One region of the Streptomyces sp. NPDC001348 genome, then DNA from elsewhere that is predicted to be linked to it. Evidence: riboswitches for the same ligand, from Rfam matches in the RefSeq annotation. Region 1 holds a riboswitch; the other holds the start of a gene.
What was found. Region 1 has a riboswitch for glycine ahead of gcvP (aminomethyl-transferring glycine dehydrogenase). Riboswitches for the same ligand answer to the same signal wherever they lie in the genome.
Positions count from the first base shown of each region.

Region 2: it holds a riboswitch for glycine, as region 1 does, so the genes downstream of both, gcvT (glycine cleavage system aminomethyltransferase GcvT) here and gcvP (aminomethyl-transferring glycine dehydrogenase) in region 1, are expected to answer to the same signal.

Region 1 is NZ_JBSFIK010000012.1:176,021-186,067, forward strand. Features, by position in the region: gene ACWC21_RS15835 (extracellular solute-binding protein) at 1-269, opposite strand, end outside; gene ACWC21_RS15840 (TOBE domain-containing protein) at 717-1,118, shown strand; gene ACWC21_RS15845 (TOBE domain-containing protein) at 1,197-1,616, shown strand; gene gcvP (aminomethyl-transferring glycine dehydrogenase) at 1,664-4,549, opposite strand; glycine riboswitch at 4,727-4,822, opposite strand; gene ACWC21_RS15855 (PRC-barrel domain-containing protein) at 4,936-5,319, shown strand; gene ACWC21_RS15860 (DNA polymerase IV) at 5,441-6,850, opposite strand; gene ACWC21_RS15865 (MerR family transcriptional regulator) at 6,948-7,631, opposite strand; gene ACWC21_RS15870 (bifunctional nuclease family protein) at 7,897-8,370, opposite strand; gene ftsR (transcriptional regulator FtsR) at 8,456-9,193, opposite strand; gene ACWC21_RS15880 (FHA domain-containing protein) at 9,236-10,047, opposite strand, start outside.
Region 2 is NZ_JBSFIK010000034.1:39,962-50,008, reverse strand. Features, by position in the region: gene ACWC21_RS29635 (ABC transporter ATP-binding protein) at 1-798, opposite strand, end outside; gene ACWC21_RS29630 (ABC transporter permease) at 795-1,802, opposite strand; gene ACWC21_RS29625 (ABC transporter substrate-binding protein) at 1,875-3,626, opposite strand; gene ACWC21_RS29620 (ABC transporter permease) at 3,682-4,680, opposite strand; gene ACWC21_RS29615 (enhanced serine sensitivity protein SseB C-terminal domain-containing protein) at 5,035-5,868, opposite strand; gene ACWC21_RS29610 (enhanced serine sensitivity protein SseB) at 5,948-6,739, opposite strand; gene ACWC21_RS29605 (AAA family ATPase) at 6,812-7,489, opposite strand; glycine riboswitch at 7,636-7,736, shown strand; gene gcvT (glycine cleavage system aminomethyltransferase GcvT) at 7,919-9,052, shown strand; gene gcvH (glycine cleavage system protein GcvH) at 9,171-9,548, shown strand; gene glyA (serine hydroxymethyltransferase) at 9,563-10,047, shown strand, end outside.

The DNA.
Region 1 (10,047 bases):
GCCGTCATCTTCGACTTGTAGGCGTCGTTCTCCATCTGAACGATCTTTACCTTGACCTTGGGGTTCTGCGCCTCGAACTTCTTGGCCAGACCGGCCCAGACCGTCTTCGTCGGCTGGGTGGTGGAGATGTTCCACCACTCGATCGTGGTCGTGCCGTTCGACGACCCTCCGCCCGAGTCGCCGCCGCAGCCGCTCAGTGCCGTCATGCCCAGACCGGCCGCGGCGGAGGCCGCCAGGAAGCCGCGGCGGGAGAGTGCCGGGTCGCCCATGATGCGCTCCTTCTCTTCGAAACTTTCGGAACTACGCCGGAAAGCTGCGCCGCACCCTAGAGACCGCTCTTGCCGGGTGGCAACCCTTCGGGCGACGCTTGTTGCGGCGAAATCGGCATCCCCTGGCCAGAAGTGCCGCCGCGGGACGTGCAGCAGTACACATGGAAGAGCCGAAACATTCGGCGATATCATCGAACGTTCCGAACCGCGACTCTAGAAAGGCCGCTCAGAGGCGTCAAGGTGTCGTGCATCAGGTAGTCCGCCGGTGGTCGAACCAGTTCGAAGACGGCGGGTTCCGGGCGGGGGCCCGTGACAACTTCCCCGGTCGTCCGCCGAGTTGTGCGTCCCGTCGGCGCGCGAGCCCTCACCCGGGACTGAGATCCGCGGCGGTGAACGCCCCACCCCCCTGGTCCGCGGGTCCACCGTGCGCGCCCTATCGTGACCGGCATGCAGTCCTACACGATCGGCCAGGCAGCACGGCTGCTCGGCGTGAGCCCGGACACCGCCCGCCGCTGGGCGGACGCCGGCCGGGTGGCCACCCACCGCGACGAGGCGGGGCGACGGCTCGTCGACGGCAAGGACCTCGCCGCGTTCTCCGTGGAACTCGCGAAGGCGGGCGGCAACGACGAGGACTCCGCCGGCTCCTACACCTCCGTCCGCAACGCCTTCCCCGGCATCGTCACGGCGATCAAGCTCGGCGACGTCGCCGCCCAGGTGGAGATCCAGGCCGGCCCCCACAGGCTCGTCTCCCTCCTCACCCGGGAGGCCGTCGAGGAACTGGGCCTGGAGGTCGGCATGGAGGCCACCGCACGAGTGAAGTCGACGAATGTACATATCGACCGTGTGTGATCGGTCCGATGGCGGCCAAGGCGACGCAAACCCGCGCATACCCTGACTGAAGGTGCTCTCGCACTACGGTGATGAGCCATGACCCTGAGCATCCGCAACCAGCTCCCCGGCACCGTCACCGCCGTCCATCCCGGCGACGTGATGGCCGCGGTCAAGATCCGCCTGGACGGCGGCCAGGACCTCACCGCGGCCATCACTTCGGAGGCCGTCGAGCAACTGGCCCTGGCCCCCGGGGTCTCCGTCCGCGCCCTGGTGAAGTCGACGGAGGTCTCCCTGGCCACCAGCAGGGTCGAGGGCCTCTCGATCCGCAACAGGCTCTCCGGAACGATCACCCACCTGGAGCTCGGCGAGGTCATGGCCCATGTGAAGATCACCGTGGACGGCGGCAGGATCACCGCGGCGATCACGAAGGAGGCGGCCATCGACCTCGGCCTCTTCGTGGGCTCCGACGTGGTCGCCCTGATCAAGTCGACCGAGGTGTCGCTGGCGACGGCGTGAACGCGAAGGGGCCCCGTCCGGACACGGACGGGGCCCCACACGCTCTGTCAGTCCTCGTAGGCGTCCAGCGGCGGGCAGGAGCAGACCAGGTTCCGGTCGCCGAAGGCCTGGTCGATACGGCGCACCGGCGGCCAGTACTTGTCGGCGGCCGAGGCCCCCGCCGGGAACACGGCCTCCGCCCGGCTGTAGACGTGGTCCCACTCGCCGCCCAGCGCACCGGCGGTGTGCGGAGCGTTGCGCAGCGGGTTGTCGTCGACGGGCCACTCGCCCGTGCCGACCTTCTCGATCTCCGCGCGGATCGCGATCATCGCCTCGCAGAAACGGTCCAGCTCGGCCAGGTCCTCCGATTCGGTCGGCTCGATCATCAGCGTGCCGGCCACCGGGAAGGACATCGTCGGCGCGTGGAAACCGTAGTCGATGAGCCGCTTGGCCACGTCGTCCACGGACACTCCGGTCGCCTTGGTCAGCGGCCGCAGGTCGATGATGCACTCGTGCGCGACCAGGCCGCCGGGGCCGGTGTAGAGCACCGGGTAGTGCGGCTCGAGGCGCTTGGCGATGTAGTTGGCGGAGAGCACGGCCACCTGGGTGGCCCGCTTGAGGCCCTCGCCGCCCATCAGGCGGACGTACGCCCACGAGATCGGCAGGATGCCCGCCGAGCCCCAGGGCGCGGCCGAGATGGGGCCGACGCCCGTCTCGGGGCCGGCCGCCGGCTGGAGGGGGTGGTTCGGCAGGTACGGCGCGAGGTGCTCACGCACGGCCACCGGGCCGACGCCGGGGCCGCCGCCGCCGTGCGGGATGCAGAACGTCTTGTGCAGGTTGAGGTGCGAGACGTCACCGCCGAAGTGGCCCGGCTTGGCGAGACCGACCAGGGCGTTGAGGTTGGCGCCGTCGACGTACACCTGGCCGCCGGCCTCGTGCACCTGCGCGCAGATGTCGGCGACGTGCTCCTCGAACACACCGTGCGTCGAGGGGTACGTGATCATGAGCACGGCCAGCTCGTCGCGGTACTGCTCGATCTTCGCGCGCAGGTCCTCGACGTCGATCTCGCCGTCCCCGGCGGTCCTGACGACGACGACCTTCATGCCGGCCATCACCGCGCTGGCGGCGTTGGTGCCGTGCGCGGAGGACGGGATGAGGCACACGGTCCGCTGGTCGTCGCCGTTGGCGCGGTGGTAGCCGCGCACGGCGAGCAGGCCGGCGAACTCACCCTGCGAGCCGGCGTTGGGCTGCAGCGACACCTTGTCGTAGCCGGTGACCTCGGCGAGACGTTCCTCCAGCTCACGGATGAGCGTGAGGTAACCCTGCGCCTGCTCCCCGGGCGCGAAGGGGTGAAGCTGCCCGAACTCCGGCCAGGTGACCGGCTCCATCTCGGTGGTCGCGTTGAGCTTCATGGTGCAGGAGCCCAGCGGGATCATGCCGCGGTCGAGCGCGTAGTCGCGGTCGGCCAGCCGGCGGAGGTAGCGCAGCATCGCCGTCTCGGAGCGGTGCTGGTGGAAGACCGGGTGGGTGAGGTATTCGTCGGTGCGCAGCAGGGACTCGGGCAGCGCGTCCCCGGTCGCCGCGTCCAGTGCCTCGATGTCCGCGTCGGTCCCGAAGGCCGACCACACGGCGGCCAGCCGGTCCCGGGTCGTGGTCTCGTCGCAGGCGGCCGAGACATGGTCGGCGTCGACGAGCCGCAGGTTGACCCCGTTCTCCCGGGCCGCGGCCACCACCTCGGCGGCCCTGCCCGGCACGCGCGCGGTGACCGTGTCGAAGAACGCGCCGTGCACCACCTCGACCCCGGCCGCCCTCAGACCCTCGGCCAGGAGGGTGGCGTAGCGGTGGGTGCGCCGGGCGATGCTCCGCAGGCCCTCGGGGCCGTGGTAGACGGCGTACATGCCGGCCATGACGGCGAGCAGCACCTGAGCGGTGCAGATGTTGCTGGTGGCCTTCTCCCGGCGGATGTGCTGCTCACGGGTCTGCAGCGCCAGCCGGTAGGCCTTGTGCCCGTCCGCGTCCACGGACACGCCCACAAGACGGCCCGGCAGGCTGCGGGCGAACTTCTCGCGCACCGCCATGTAACCGGCGTGCGGGCCGCCGAAGCCCATCGGCACACCGAAGCGCTGGGTCGTACCGACCGCGATGTCCGCGCCGAGCTCGCCCGGGGAGGTCAGCAGGGTCAGCGCCAGCAGGTCGGCGGCGACGGTGACGAGCGCCCCGAGCCCGTGGGCCTGCTCGATCACGGGCCTGATGTCGCGTACGGCCCCGGAGGCGCCGGGGTACTGGACCAGCACGCCGTTGATCTCACGCTCGGCGACCTCGGCCGGGATGCCCTCGCTGAGGTCGGCGACCACGACCTCCACGCCGGCCGGTTCGGCACGGGTCCGGATCACGGCGACGGTCTGGGGCAACGCGTCGGCGTCGACCAGGAAGAGGCCCTTCTTGTTCCTGCCCATGCGCCGGGAGAGCGCCATCGCCTCGGCCGCGGCGGTGCCCTCGTCCAGCAGCGAGGCACCGGAGGTCGGCAGCCCGGTGAGCTCGGCGACCATCGTCTGGAAGTTCAGCAGGGCCTCGAGCCGCCCTTGGGAGATCTCCGGCTGGTACGGCGTGTAGGCCGTGTACCAGGCCGGGTTCTCCATGACGTTGCGCAGGATGACGGGCGGCGTGAAGGTCCCGTAGTAGCCCAGGCCGATCATCGAGCCGAGCACCTGGTTGCGGTCGGCGAGGGAACGCAGTTCGGCGAGCACCTCGGCCTCGGTGCGGGCGCCCGGCAGGTCCAGGGCGTCGGCGTTCTTGATCACGTCCGGTACCGCGGCGGCGGTCAGTTCGCCGAGTGAGCCGTAGCCGACGTGCGCGAGCATCTTGGCCCGCGCCTCCTGGTCGGGGCCGATGTGGCGCTGCTCGAACGGAATGCCCTGTTCGAGCTCGGAGAGCGGAGTGCGGTGGGCGGTCATTGCGGAGGCCTCCTGGTCTGACGCGACCTTCGAGGGGCACCCCGGTACGGATACCCCGACGGCCTCCCCCTCTGTCATCTCGACCTGAGAGCTTCACCGGGTCGCCCGAAGGCCCCGGCTTTCACCGTCGGTGAGAGCGGAAGCCGTCGAGACACCCGCCCTGCTTTCCAGAGTGACCTCGTCCGTGCGGTACGTGGGCCTGAGAGATTCCGGGGAGGATTTGCTCCTTCGGCGCCTCCGATGGTGTCCGGAGGACTCTCCCGCACGGGGTCAGCAGCCGCTTGCCAGCGTACCAGCGAGGTCGACGCGCGAGCCTCGAGTGGCCGCCTCCCTGAATGTGCTCTTTCGTAGTGCTTACGGATGAGTTGCGACCAAGAGGAGGGACCGTGCGAACCGATATCGATCCGCGCCACCTGATCGGCCGCAAGGCGTTCGACCGGAACGGCGACAAGATCGGCACGATCGACGAGGTCTACCTCGACGACGCGACCGGCGAGCCGGAGTGGGCGGCCATACGCACCGGACTGTTCTCCAGGGACGCCTTCGTCCCTCTGGAGCCCAGCGAGCTGATCGACGGCGCCCTTCAGGTCCCCTTCGACCGGTCCCTCATCAAGGACGCACCCGACTTCGGCGTCGGCCGCCATCTCTCCCCGGAGCAGGAACTCCAGCTCTACCACCACTACGGCCTCGACGTGACCCCCTCTCCCCCGCTCCCGAACCACGATTTCGGCGATCTCGCGGGCACGGACGAGACGGCCGGACCGACGTAGCGCACCGGACGCGTCGCCCCGGTCCGCCATCCGGCCGACCGCTCTGCCCGGCTCATCCACATCCCTCCGGGGCCTGTCGCCAGGGGCCGCCGATGGATCGCCGCGACGCCGCGGAGACCCGTCACCAGCCCCCTGGGGAACCGCTCGCCGCGCCCCGGGCCTCCTCGTCCCCCGCACGGTCCCGATGACCGCCCGCGGCCGCCCCGGCGGTCAGCGGCAGCGGATCCGCCGGTTCCAGGGCCGGGTCCTCGACCCGGAAGGTCCGCACCCGGCCGGGCTCCGAGTCGGGGGTCTCGAAGCGCACGGTGACCCGCCCGAGCCCGCTGCCCTGCACCCAGCCGTGGCCGAACTCGGTGTGCCGTACATCGTGCCCCGCGGGCCAGCGCCGTTCGGCCGGCGTCGGCTGGTGCTCGACGGGTTCGGTCACCGCCTCCTCCGCCGCGGTTTCCGTCAGCTCGCCCGCCGCCTGCGCGAACAGGTCCTCCTGCGTGTAGTCGGCGAGCCCGGACACCCCCACACCGAGCAGCCGTACGCCGCCGGTCGTGTCGACGGAGTCCAGCAGCCGGGCCGCGGCCTCCCGCACCACCGCCGGATCGTCGGTGGGCCCGCGCAGGGTCTCGGACCGGGTCAGCGTCGAGAAGTCGTACCGCCGCACCTTCAGCACGATGGTCCGTCCGGACAGCCCGGCCCCGCGCAGCCGCCGCACGCACCGGTCGGCCAGCCGCTGCACCTCCAGACCGACCCGGAGCCGGTCGTGGATGTCCACGTCGTAGGTGTCCTCGACCGACACCGACTTGGCCTCCCGCTCCGCCACGACCGGGCGTTCGTCGTGTGCCAGCGCCATGGCGTACAGGGCGTGGCCATGGGCTTTCCCCAGCAGCCGGACGAGCTCGTCCTCGCCCGCCTCGGCGAGTTCGTCGACCGTGGTGATCCCGGCCCGCCGCAGATGGTCCCCGGTCGCCGGGCCCACCCCGGGCAGGGTGCGCACCGGCATGGGCCCGAGCATGGCCCGCTCCGTGCCCGGCTCGATGACCACGAGCCCGTCCGGCTTGGCCTGTTCGGAGGCGATCTTCGCGAGCATCTTGGAGGCGGCGAGGCCCACCGACCCCGTGAGCCCCGTGACCACCCGGATGTCCGAGCGCAGCCTCGCCCCAGCCAGGCGCGCCGACTGCTCGTCCCAGGCCGCTCCTCCGGCCTCCAGGTCCACGAACGCCTCGTCCAGGCTCAACGGCTCCACGAGCGGGGACAGCGCCCGCAGCAACGCCATGACCTGCTCACTGATCGAGCGGTACAGCCCGAAGCGGGGAACGAGATAGGCCGCGTTCGGGGCGAGCCGTCGCGCCTGCGCCATCGGCATCGCCGAATGGACTCCGAAGACCCGCGCCTCGTACGACGCGGTGGCGACCACTCCCCGCGGCCCGAGACCGCCCACGACGACGGCCTTGCCGCGCAGGCTCGGCTTGGACGCCTGCTCCACCGAGGCGAAGAAGGCGTCCATGTCGAGGTGCAGGATCGTGGGCGCGTTTCTCACATCTCCGATGCTGCACCACGCCACTGACAAAGCCACTCGCCCCGTCGGCCGGCGCACCGGCGCCGGCGCGCCCGTCGCCGGCGAACGGCAGCCGCGCTCAGACCGCCCGGTTGCGCCGCCGCGCCAGCTCGTCCGCGGGATTCTGGCCGACGAGGGTCTCACCGGTGTCGATGCGTTCTCCGTGCAGTTGGGAGAGGGCGCTTTCCACGTCTCGCCACACCACGCCCACGGCGATCCCGAAGATCCCCTGGCCGCCCTGCAGCAGGGCGTGGACCTCGTCGGGGGAGGTGCATTCGTACACCGTGGCGCCGTCGCTCATCAGCGTCATGCGTTCCAGGTCGCTGAAGCCGCGTTCCCTGAGGTGCTGGACGGCGGTGCGGATGTTCTGCAGCGAGACTCCGGTGTCCAGAAAGCGCTTCACGATCTTGAGGACGACCACGTCGCGGAAGCTGTACAGACGCTGCGTGCCCGACCCGTAGGCCGGCCGCACGCTCGGCTCGACCAGACCGGTGCGAGCCCAGTAGTCGAGTTGCCGGTAAGTGATGCCGGCGGCCGCGCAGGCCGTCGGTCCGCGATAGCCGATCTGCTCGGACGCCATGGACGCCGCCCCTCCACCGCTCGGCACGGGTGTCGGCCGCTGCCGGACGGGATCTGCCGCGTCGGCATGAGGGGGGTACCCCCTGCCCGAGCGGAGCCGAGAGCTTGGGGAAGGGTACGGACCGCTCTCCCCGAAACCGCGTCCGGGGGCACCCCCAGCCGTACCGTCGCCGCTGCTTCTCACGCCGACCTCCGTCCTTGACCTGCCTTCTCGACGGTAGGCAGTCACCAGGGGTGCGTCAACGATCGCCACACTCGGCACGCCGAGTGATAATCACCCTAAGAGTGGTTTCCCGTGCCCCACCGCGGGGAAAGGCTAGCCGAATGCGCTGGCGGGGAACGTCAGCACGCTCTGGTCGGCCCCGGCCGGGCGCCGCCGCCACCAGCGGTCACACGCCGTCGAAGGACCCGTCACGGACCGCGTGTCCGCCGTCTGCCGCCCCCCGCGCTCACTGGCTGCTGGTGCCGAAGTCCTCGGGCGAGATCTGGTCGAGGAACTCGCGGAACTTCTCCACCTCGTCCTCCTGCTCGTCCGGGATCGCGATGCCCGCGTCGTCGAGCACCGTGTCACTGCCGTAGATCGGCGTTCCGGTGCGCAGAGCCAGCGCTATGGCGTCGGACGGGCGGGCGCTCACCTCGACGCCGCTGGCGAAGACCAGCTCCGCGTAGAAGACGCCCTCACGCAGATCGGTGATGCGTACTTCGGTGAGCTCCTGACCGACGGCCTCCAGCACGTCCTTGAACAGGTCGTGGGTCAGCGGTCGTGCGGGGGCCATGCCCTGCTGGGCGAAGGCGATCGCCGTGGCCTCCCCCGGTCCGATCCAGATGGGGAGGTACCGGTCGCCGCCCACTTCACGCAGGAGCACGATCGGTTGGTTGGAGGGCATTTCGACCCGGACACCTACGACATCGAGCTCGTTCACACAGCAACCCTAGGCCGTGCCCGGGACGTTTGGGTAGTCGGGCCGGGAACGGGTGCCCGATCCGGCCCCCGTACACCAGTACCAGTCAAGGCAGCCGTACCCCGAGCGCGGTCTGCACCAGAGCCGCGTGCAGCCTCACCGTGAGCGCTGCCAGCTCCTTCGTACGAGCCTCCGCGTGCGCCCTGGTCTGCGGATTCCGGTGGCGCTTGAGCGGGGCCACCACCTGGTCCACCAGCCCGGCCTCACGGTCGGCGGCGGCCTTCATCACCCGCAGATGGCGGGGCTCGATACCGAACCGACCCAGTTCCGCCACCAGTGAGGCCACGGTGACGGCCTCCGCGTCGTACACCCCGCCCTCCAGGGGAGTGAGGAGCCCGTACGACTCCCACTCCTCCAGGTCCTTCTCGTCGATCCCGGCGGCGGCCAGCAGCTCGGCCCGCCCGATCCGCGCCACGGTGGGCCCCTCGGCGGGCTCGAGTACGGACTCTCCGTCCCGCTGGCGCCCGACGACCGGCAGCTGCACGGCCTCACCGCGCTCCATGGCGTCCAGGTGCTCCCGGATCACCTTGAGCGGCAGATAGTGGTCCCGCTGCATCCTCAGGACGTGGCCGAGGCGCTCGACGTCCCCGGCGCTGAACTTCCGGTACCCCGAGGGGGTCCGCTGCGGCTCGACCAGCCCTTCCGACTCCAGGAACCGGATCTTGGAGATCGTGACTTCGGGGAACTCGCCGCGCAGCGCGTTCAGCACCGTGCCGATGCTCATCAGCCCACTGTCCGTGGCGGCGGTGCCGTGCCCGGCACCGCCGCTCGGTGTTCGAAGCATGGACCTTCCCTGGAGGTTCCCCCGGACGGCGTCCGGGGGAGGTCAGATGCCCTGCCGGCTCGCGTAGAACACCAGCCGGTACTTGCCGATCTGCACTTCGTCACCGTTGGACAGAGCGACCTGGTCGATCCGCTCCCGGTTGACGTACGTACCGTTCAGACTGCCGACGTCGGCCACCGTGAAGGAACCGTCCGGGGAGCGCCGGAACTCCACGTGCCGGCGCGACACCGTGACGTCGTCCAGGAAGATGTCGCTCTGCGGATGGCGCCCGGCCGTGGTCAGCTCGCTGTCCAGCAGGAAACGGCTGCCCGAGTTCGGCCCACGGCGCACCACCAGCAGCGCCGAGCCCAGCGGCAGCGCGTCGACGGCCGCCTGCGCCTCCGGGGAGAGCATCGGCGTCTGCCCGGTCACCTCGGCGTCGTAGGCCTCCAGGCCGGAGATGGAGATCGTGGACGTCGTCTCGGACGCACGCTCCGGCACGGCCCCGGGGCGCAGCGGCGCACCGCAGTTGGAACAGAAGCGGGCGTTGTCCGCGTTGCGGTTTCCGCACCTCGTACACACCACTGCCGACATGGACGGATCCTCCTGCCCCGCCGGAGCGCTGGACGCGTACGGGCCGGAGGCAAACCCTCCACCCGTACCTGAGGTTGACGGTTGCCCGAAACCTATGCCGCCGGACTGGGCAGGGTCAACAGACGGCGCGCCCTGACCTCCGGAAATGTCACCACCCGGACCAGCGAGCTGGTCACGGAACAGCGGGCGCTGACCCTCTGCGTCAGGCTGTGCGCGATGACGGGCGGTCGCGTTGTCGCTGCCCTCTCGCGCGCTCTTGCCGAACAACTTCGCAAACAACT
Region 2 (10,047 bases), on a different contig from region 1:
GAAGACCTCGTCGGCCGGGCCGCGCTCCACGCACCGGCCGCCGTACATCACCAGGACGTCGTCGGCGATCTCGGCGACCACACCCAGATCGTGGGTGATCATGATGACCGCGGAGCCGAACTCCTTCTGCAGGTCACGGATCAGGTCGAGGATCTGCGCCTGGACGGTCACGTCGAGGGCGGTGGTCGGCTCGTCGGCGATGAGCAGTTCGGGGTTGTTGACCAGCGCCATGGCGATCATGGCGCGCTGGCGCATACCGCCGGAGAACTCGTGCGGGTAGCCGTCGACGCGCTTGGCGGGCTCGGGGATGCCGACCCGGTCGAGCATCTCGATGGCGCGCTTGCGGGCGACCTTCTTGCTGACGTCGTGGTGCACCCGGTAGGCCTCGACGATCTGGTCGCCGACCTTGTAGTACGGGTGCATCGCGGACAGCGGGTCCTGGAAGATCATCGCCATCTCGCGGCCGCGGAGCTTGCGCACCTCGTCCGGGGCGGCGGAGACCAGTTCCTTGCCGTCCAGCCAGATCTCGCCGGACATCCGCACGTTCTTGCCGCGCGTACCGAGCCGGTGCAGGCCCATGATGGCCTGTGAGGTGACCGACTTGCCGGAGCCGGACTCGCCGACGACGGCGAGGGTCCGGCCCTTCTCCAGCGAGAAGCTGAGCCCGTCGACCGATTTGACCAGGCCGTCGTCGGTCGGGAAGTGCACCTTGAGGTCACGGACCTCGAGGAAGGCCTCGGGCGCCTTGCCGGTGGTGGGTTCCCCCACTGCGGCGCCGGTCTTGGAGCGTTCGGTCACGAGAGCCTCACCCGCGGGTCGGCGGCGGCGTAGAGCACGTCCACCACAAGATTTGCGAAGACGACGAAGAAGGCGGCGAGCAGCGTCACGCCGAGGATCTTCGGCAGGTCGTTGTCGGTGATGCCCTGTACCGCGTACTGGCCGACACCGGGCAACGAGAACACCGACTCCGTGATCACGGCACCGCCGAGCAGCAGGCCGATGTCCATGCCGAAGACGGTGATGATCGGTGTGAGGGCGGCGCGCAGTCCGTGCCGGGTGATGACCGTGCGCTCCTGCAGGCCCTTCGCCCGGGCCGTGCGGATGAAGTCCTCGTTCATCGTCTCCAGCATGCCCGAGCGGGTCAGCCGGGCGTAGATGGCGGAGTAGAGCAGGGCGAGCGAACACCAGGCCGGTATCAGGGTGTTGGCCCACTGCGAGGGGTTCTCGGTGAAGGGGACGTAGGTCTTGCCGAAGATCGGCCACTGGTACTCGAAGAGCAGGATCGCCAGGTTGCCCGTGAAGAACATGGGCAGCGAGACGCCGGTGAGCGCGATGCCCATGAAGGCCCGGTCGTAGACCGAGCGCGGCCTCAGCGCGGAGATCACACCGGCCACCACACCCGAGACCAGCCACAGCACGGCGGCGCCCAGGGCCAGGGAGAGGGTGATCGGGATGCGGGAGGTGAGCTCCGGCCACACCGCCTGGTGATTCTTGAAGGAGTAACCGAAGCAGGGTGCGTCGCAGTGCGCCGTGGTGGGGCCGAGGTCGTATGTGGCGCCGGCCACGATCCCCTTGATGAAGTGCCAGTACTGGACGTAGACAGGCTGGTCCAGACCGAGGTTGTGCTTGACAGCGGCGATGTCCGCCTTCGACGGGCTCTTGCCGATGTACTGCTGCGCCAACTGGTCCGCTGTCTGGCCGGCAAGCCGTGGCAGCAGGAAGAAGATGGCGAAGGTGACCGCGGAGACGACCAGCAGCAGGATCACTGCCGCGAACGTCCGGCGGAGGATGTACGAGATCACGGGGACCGGCGCTGGCGCCCGCGGGCCGCTGAGCCCGCGGGCACCAATGCCTTCACCTGCCTTCCGGGGCTGCTACTTCGACGCGACGCCGATGTTGAGGTAGTCGTACTGACCGCTGAAGGCCGACGTGGAAACCAGGTTGGTGTAGTTCTGCGGGCGGCCCAGCAGGACCTTGAAGTAGGTCAGCGGGACCAGGACCGCGTCGTCCATGGTCTTCTTGTCGATCTGCGTGTAGAGGCTGTTGCGCTCGGAGGTGTCCGGAGTGCCGATCGCCTTGCCCAGCAGGTCGTTGACGTCCTTGTTGTCGTACTGCGACAGGTTGGTGTTACCGGACTGGCTGATCGCCTTGCCGTTCAGGATCTGCTGCAGGAAGCCGTAGCCGGAGGGCCAGTCGGCACCCCACTGCATCATGATCAGGCCGATGTTCTGCTTCTCGGTGAACTTCGGCACACCCGCGTAGTCGGTGAAGTACTTACCGGACGGGTACTGCTTCAGGCTGGCGTTGATGCCGACCTTCTTCAGCGAGTCGATGATCGCCGTGGCGGCGTCGATCTCCTGCTGGCGGTCGGAACGGGCCGAGATGTTGGTCGAGATCGACGACTTGCCGCAGGCCTTGAGCTGGTCCTTCGCCTTGGCCGCGTCGCCCTTGTTGCCGGAGGTCGCGTAGACGTCGGACTTCGAGTAGCCGGGGATGTCCGGCGGCAGGACGGTGGAGGCGATGTCACCGCGGATCGGGCCGCCCTCGGCGGTCTGCACCGAGACCTTGTCGATCGCGTACTCCACGGCCTTACGGCACTCGGGCTTGTCGAACGGCTTCACCTTGGTGTTGATCGCCATGTAGACCAGGCGGCCACCGTAGGTGTTGTCCGTGTTGGCCTTCTTCGAGGCGTCGGTGAGCACCTTGGCCTGCGTGGAGGCCTGGACACCCGTACCGGCCAGGTCGATCGCGTCACCGGCCAGGACGTCCTGGTCGATGGTCTCCGCGTTGACCTTCAGCTTGACGACGATCTTGTCCGGCAGCTGCTTGCGCAGCGGGTCGGTCTTCGGGTCCCAGTTCGTGTTGCGGACGAGGACGGCCTGCTTGCCGTCCTCGTAGCTCTGGAACTTGTACGAGCCCGAGGACACGATGTGCTTGACGTAGTCGACGCCCGTGTCCTTGGACTGGGGCACCGGAGCCGTCTGCGGGGCAGCGACCAGGTAGTCGAACTCCTGGAAGGGCTGCTTCAGGTGGAAGACGATCGTGGTGGCGTCCGGGGTCTCGATGGAGGAGAGGCCCTTGGCGCTCTTGTCCTTGTACGGACCCTTGTACTTGTCGCCGTCCTTCATGAACTGCTGGAAGTAGTTCGGGCCGAGCGACAGCACGTCACGCGCGAAGTTGGAGCGCTCGACGGCGTACTTGACGTCCTTCGAGGTGATCGCCGTGCCGTCCTCGTACTTCAGGCCCGAACGCAGCTTGTACGTCCAGGTCTTGCCGCCCTCGCTGGAGACGCCCTTGCTCGCGGCGAGGTCCGGGACGAGGGTGTTGCCCTCCGCGCCGGCGCCGGGCTTGAACGTCATCAGCGGGCGGGCCCACAGCCGGCTGAGGTTGTACATGTACGCGTAGTACGTGTTGCCCGGGTCGAACGAGTCCGGGACGTCGGACAGCTCGTAGGTGAGCGTGCCACCCTTCTTGTCCGAGGCGTTGACGACGCCCTTGGTCGCGGCGTTGGCCCCAGCGGACTTGGTTCCGTTGCCGTCCTTGTTGTCATCGGCCTTGCTGCAGCCTGCCACGAGCAGACTGGCGGAGCCGATGGCCGCGATCGCGGCCAGCGCTGACCTTCGCATGATGGGCGCTTTCCCCTCCATTGTTGGAAACTTTTCGGGCTCTCGGCGGCATGCGTCAGCGGCTGCGCGGGTCGAGAGCATCGCGGAGACCGTCACCGAGCAGGTTGAACGCCAGGACGGTCACGAAGATGGCGAGACCGGGCACGATCATGTATTGGGGATCGACCTGGTAGTAGGTGACCGCTTCGCGGAGCATGCCGCCCCAGGACGCCTGCGGGGGCTGGATGCCGACGCCGAGGAAGCTCAGCGACGCCTCGAAGAGGATGTTGGTGGGGATGAGCAGCGTCGAGTAGACGATGATCGGGCCGACCAGATTGGGCATCAGCTCGCGGAAGAGGATGTACGGGCCCTTGGCGCCCATGCCGCGGGCGGCGTCCACGAACTCGCGCTCGCGCAGGGCGAGGGTCTGGCCTCGCACGATCCGGCCCAGGTAGGGCCAGTTGAAGAAGCCGATGACGAAGATGAGCACGCTCAGGTGCAGCGGCAGCCCGTTGAGGCCGAACGCGCCGCCCTGGAGGGTGGCGGAGATGGCGATCGCGAAAAGCAGGAGGGGGAAGGCGAGGAACGTGTCCATCAGCCGGCTGATGACCGAGTCGACCCGCCCGCCGTAGTAGCCCGCGACGACACCCATGACGGCGCCGATCACGTTCGACAGGATCGTGGCGCCGAAGGCGACCACCAGCGACACCCAGGAGCCTTCCAGCACACGGGTGGCGATGTCCCGGCCGAACTTGGGGTCCACCCCCAGCGGGTGGTCCAGGCTCATGCCGCCCCAACTGCCCTTGGGCAGCGAGGTGTCGGGCACGATCAGGTCCTGGTGGAAGGCGTTGGGGTCGAGACCGAACATGGCCTGGATGGGGCGGGAGAGGATCGCGACCAGGATCAGAAGGATCACGATGACGCCGCCGGCCACGGCGACCTTGTCCCTCTTGAACCGGGACCAGGCGATCTGCCCCAGGGAACGGCCCTCGATCTGCCCCTTACCGGCACCCTCGAGCACAGCTTCCGGCTGTGCCTCGGCTGCCGCCCCGGTGGTCTCGATCGGTGCGGTCACAGTGACCCGACCCCTCTCGCCGGTGGTGACCGGCCTGTGCCTGCCGCGGATTGCGGCTTTGTCGACTTGCACACTCGCTCACGAAGTCATCCACCTCGTGCCTGAGTCGCGAGTCTTCAGCGTCGTCGCGATCACCCGCCAGAGCTGACGGGGAAAGTATGCGTAACCGTGATGCTGTTCGAAGGATTCCGTTATCCGAACAGCGGGTAACGGCCCTCGGACGCGGGATAGTTGGGACATGAGGCCTTATTCCGGGCATTTCATGACCATCGGCGGCGATCTACGCGCGAAGAAAAGTGCCGACCGCGTGCCGCCGGCAGACGGAACGCGGAGGTCCGATGCGCTCGGTGATGTTCAGTAGCCGCCGGGCGCCGACGGGTAACCGTACCCGGCGGCCGGGGCCGGGGGCTGGACGGGAGCGTGCGCCTCACGGTCGTAGAACGGGCGGGCCTTGGCCCGCATCCACAGGGCGACGGGGTCGTACTCGTCGGACATCGCGACGGTCGACACCGGCAGTCCGTCCGGGACCGCCCCGATGGACTGCTGCATCATCGCGCGCACCGAGTCCACGGACGGGGGCGAGGTGTCGTACACCTCGAGGCCGATGGCGAGGTACGGCGCCCCGAGCGCGGGCTGCACCCAGGCACGGCGCAGCGAACGGACCGCCGGGGTGCGGTGCGCGTTCTGCGCGAGCAGGGCGTAGAACTGCGGGACCTCGATCCCCGGTTCCGACAGGCGCAGCGGACCGGCGGGCTGGCGGTCCAGGCCGGTGGCGATGCGGCGCAGGTCGAGCCAGGGGACGCCGACACCGCCGCCCGGGGCGTGCGGGTTGAGCCAGAGGCCGTAGTGGTCCGGGTAGAGGGTGCGGGCCACGTCGACCGCGTCGACCACTTCGTACGACCGGTTCCAGCCGCTGGCCGACAGTTCCTGGGCGGAGGTGACGCAGGGGGCGTAGCCGCAGCCGTCCACCTCCATGTTCCCGTACTGGGCGTCGGGGGAGCCGGCCTGGCCGTGCCACAGGAGCATCCACACCTGGCCGGAAGCCGGGGTCGCGAGCGCCCTGAGCAGCGCCTCGTAGGCGTCGTAACGCCCGGGCGTCACCTGGCGCAGCATGTGCTCGACGCTGCCGCTGCGGCTCGCGCTCACCTGTCTTACCGCCCCTTCGAGAAGTTGCCCCGCGTTTGGCATCAGCTTAAGCGCCCACGAACTTCGGACTGCCTGTCCGTCGGCGGTGTGAACGGGCCGTGGTCCCCCGCGCCCGGGCGGCTCAGTGACCGTACTGGTAGAAGGGCCGCACGCTCGTCTTCAGCCAGTCGCCCACCGGGTCGTCGGTCACGTCCAGCAGGACCAGGTTGACGGGCCACTGCACCGGAGCCCTCCCCAGCGCCCTGCCCAGCGCCTCGAGCGGCAGTGCCCTGAGGTCGCCCTCCCACTGGGAGAGCTCGACGCCTATGAACATGACCGGGTCGGCCGTCTCGATGACGGCGAGGCAGCGGCGGGCGGTGAGGACGACCCCGATCGCCGCGAACTCGGCGGAGGCGGCGGTGAGGAAGTCGATCGGGTCCTCCTGCCAGTCGGGCTCGTAGAGGCGGACACGGCCGCCGCTCGCGGGGCCGTCCAGCGGGGTGCGTCCGGCGCGGCACAGCTCGGCCACCGCGGACGGCGGAAGCGGGACGCCCAGCATGCCGTCCGGGTTGACGACGATGCCGGCCTGCGGGGGCAGACCGCGGGCGAACTCCACGGCGGGGGCGACGGTGTACGCCATGTGGGCGCCGACGACCTGGCGGAACTGTTCCTCGGAGCTGAACACCGGTACGTACGCCTGGCCGTCGATCTCCACCGTGGGCAGGTCGAGCGGGCCGCCGGGCGCACCGCGGCCGTTGGGCAGCGGGACCCACAGGAAGCTGCGGCCCAGGACCTCGATGATCCGGCCGCCCGCCGAGGGGATGCCGAACGAGGCCGACAGCACCTCCTCCAGCTCGTTGCCGGGCCATCCGCCGTGCGAATGTGGGTGCGTCTGTGCCGGGAAGTCCGCGGGAAAGTCCGCCGGGAAGTCCATCTGCCTACCGCCTGCTGGGACCAACTGTTGTGGCTGAAAGGCTAGCGGGTACCTGCGCCCGGCTCGCGGGTCTCACCGGTCCGCGAAGCCGATCCCGCGCAGTACGTCGGCCGCGTCCCGGTCGAGCAGCACCGCCGAGCCGCAGCCCTCGGGCAGTTCGCCCCGCTCCACCGCGCGCAGCAGCCGGGCGGCCGCCCTGCGGTGCCGCAGGAAGGCGTACCGGGAGACGCCCCGGCCGCGCTCGCGCTGGCCCTCCCGGGCCGTGGCGGGCGCGACGTCGAGCAGCAGCAGGTGCAGCGCGCCGCCCCGGCGCCTGGCCTCCCGGGACAGCCAGCCGCGCACCCAGGACTGCGTGCCGCAGTCGTGTACGACGACCCCCTCGCCGGTCCGCAGGGCCCGGCGCAGTCGCGCGTAGTGGGCGAGGCGGACCAGGGGGCGGTACACCGCGTAGGGGAGGAAGCGGGGCATGCGGTGTGCCCAGTGGTCGCGGGCGTCCTGGGAGTCGATGCGGATGCCGTCGACGGCACGGTGCATCAGGGTCGACTTGCCGCTGCCGGGCAGGCCGGTGACCACCACCAGGTCGCGGGGGCCGAAGAGCAGGCCGTGCGGGCTGTGTCCGGCGCGGTCGCGCAGGTCGCGGACGACGGGTGCCGGGCGCAGGCCGCGCCGCTCGCGGGCCGGGGCGGCGGGCTGCCGGGGCACCGCGACGCCCGTGGTCGTCGCGTAGGCCGAGGTCCTGTTCACCGTGATCGTCCTCCCTGTGGTCAGGAAAGGTTCTCCCCACCGAATGTAAAGAGAAGGTAATGCACGGTGTCTCCCGATTGGGTGCCCGTAGTGCCACAGCCCGGTCACAAGTGACGCGCTATAGTGTGCCCGCCAACTGCATACCGGCCGTTTGAATCCGCGCGGGAGAGTCCCCGGGCAGCAGCTTCGCCGGGGCGCCGAAGGAGCAAGTCCCTCCCTTGAATCTCTCAGGCCCCGTCACCGCGCGGGTGAGGCACATCTGAAAAGCGGGCCGCTGCGACAGTGGCTCCACCCAAGGTGCAAGCCGTGCCTCCCCTCGGGGCGATCATGGCGAACCTCTCAGGTTCCGATGACAGATGGGGAGGAACGACCTCGCCTTCCCCACGCTCGAACGAGCTCGCGCGGGAGGTGCCCCCATACCCTGGGAGACGACCGATGAGCAGTACCGAACCCCGCCGTACCGCGCTCGATGCGCTGCATCGCTCGCTCGGCGCGACGATGACCGACTTCGCCGGCTGGGACATGCCGCTGCGCTACGGCTCCGAGCGCGACGAGCACCTCGCCGTGCGGACCAGGGCCGGGCTCTTCGACCTCTCCCACATGGGCGAGATCACCGTGACCGGCCCGCAGGCCGCCGCCCTGCTGAATCACGCCCTCGTCGGGAACATCGCCTCGGTCGGTGTCGGCCGCGCCCGCTACACCATGATCTGCCGGGCCGACGGCGGCATCCTGGACGACCTGATCGTCTACCGCCTGGCCGACACCGAGGCCGGGTCTTCTCACTACATGGTGGTGGCCAACGCCTCCAACGCCCAGGTGGTGCTCGACGCCCTGACCGAGCGGTCCGCCGGCTTCGACGCCGAGGTCCGTGACGACCGGGAGGCCTACGCGCTGATCGCCGTCCAGGGCCCCGAGTCCCCCGGCATCCTGGGCTCCCTCACCGACGCCGACCTCGACGGCCTGAAGTACTACGCCGGCCTGCCCGGCACCGTCGCCGGCGTCCCGGCGCTCATCGCGCGCACCGGCTACACCGGCGAGGACGGCTTCGAGCTCTTCGTACGGCCGGAGCACGCGGTCGAGCTGTGGCAGGCGCTGAGCAAGGCGGGCGAGGGCGCCGGACTGGTGCCCTGCGGCCTGTCCTGCCGGGACACGCTGCGGCTGGAGGCGGGGATGCCGTTGTACGGGCACGAGCTGAGCACCTCGCTCACCCCCTTCGACGCCGGGCTCGGCCGGGTGGTGAAGTTCGAGAAGGAGGGCGACTTCGTGGGCCGCGAGGCGCTGGCCGAGGCCGCCTCCCGGGCCGAGCAGAACCCGCCGCGCGTCCTGGTCGGCCTGGTCGCCGAGGGCCGCCGGGTCCCGCGCGCCGGGTACCCGGTGGTCGCCGGCGGCGAGGTGATCGGCGAGGTCACCTCCGGTGCGCCCTCCCCGACCCTGGGCAAGCCCATCGCCATGGCCTACGTCGACGCGGCGCACTCGGCGCCGGGCACACCGGGCGTCGGCGTGGACATCCGGGGCAGCCACGAGCCGTACGAAGTCGTGGCACTGCCGTTCTACAAGCGGCAGAAGTAGACACTGGGCGGATGCGCCGGCGTCCGAACGTGACCCTGCGCACACTTCCGCTGCTCACAGAAGCTTCCAGCAGTCCCGCATGCACCAGCACTCCCCCGCGTACAGGAGAATCCAGGCCATGAGCAACCCCCAGCAGCTGCGTTACAGCAAGGAGCACGAGTGGCTGTCGGCCGCCGAGGACGGCGTCTCGACGGTCGGCATCACCGAGTTCGCGGCCAACGCGCTCGGCGACGTCGTCTACGCCCAGCTCCCCGAGGTCGGCTCCACGGTGACCGCGGGCGAGACCTGCGGCGAGCTGGAGTCCACCAAGTCGGTGTCCGACCTGTACTCGCCGGTCACCGGTGAGGTCACCGCGATCAACGAGGACGTGGTCGACGACCCGTCGCTGGTGAACTCCGCCCCCTTCGAGGGCGGCTGGCTGTTCAAGGTACGCGTCACGGACGAGCCGGCCGACCTGCTCTCCGCCGACGAGTACGTCGCCCACACCGCCGGCTGAGGAGTCGTAGCCGTATGACTGTCCTGAACACGTCCCTGCACGAGCTGGACCCGGAGATCGCCGCCGCGGTCGACGCCGAGCTCGAGCGCCAGCAGTCCACCCTCGAGATGATCGCCTCGGAGAACTTCGCTCCGCTCGCGGTGATGGAGGCGCAGGGCTCGGTCCTGACGAACAAGTACGCCGAGGGCTATCCGGGCCGCCGCTACTACGGCGGCTGTGAGCACGTCGACGTCGCCGAGCAGATCGCCATCGACCGGGTCAAGGAGCTGTTCGGCGCCGAGTACGCCAACGTGCAGCCGCACTCGGGCGCCTCCGCCAACCAGGCCGCCCTGTTCGCGCTCGCCCAGCCCGGTGACACCATCCTCGGCCTGGACCTGGCGCACGGCGGCCACCTCACCCACGGCATGCGGCTGAACTTCTCCGGCAAGCAGTTCGACGTGGTCGCCTACCACGTGGACCCCGTGACCGGCCTGGTCGACATGGCCGAGCTGGAGCGGCT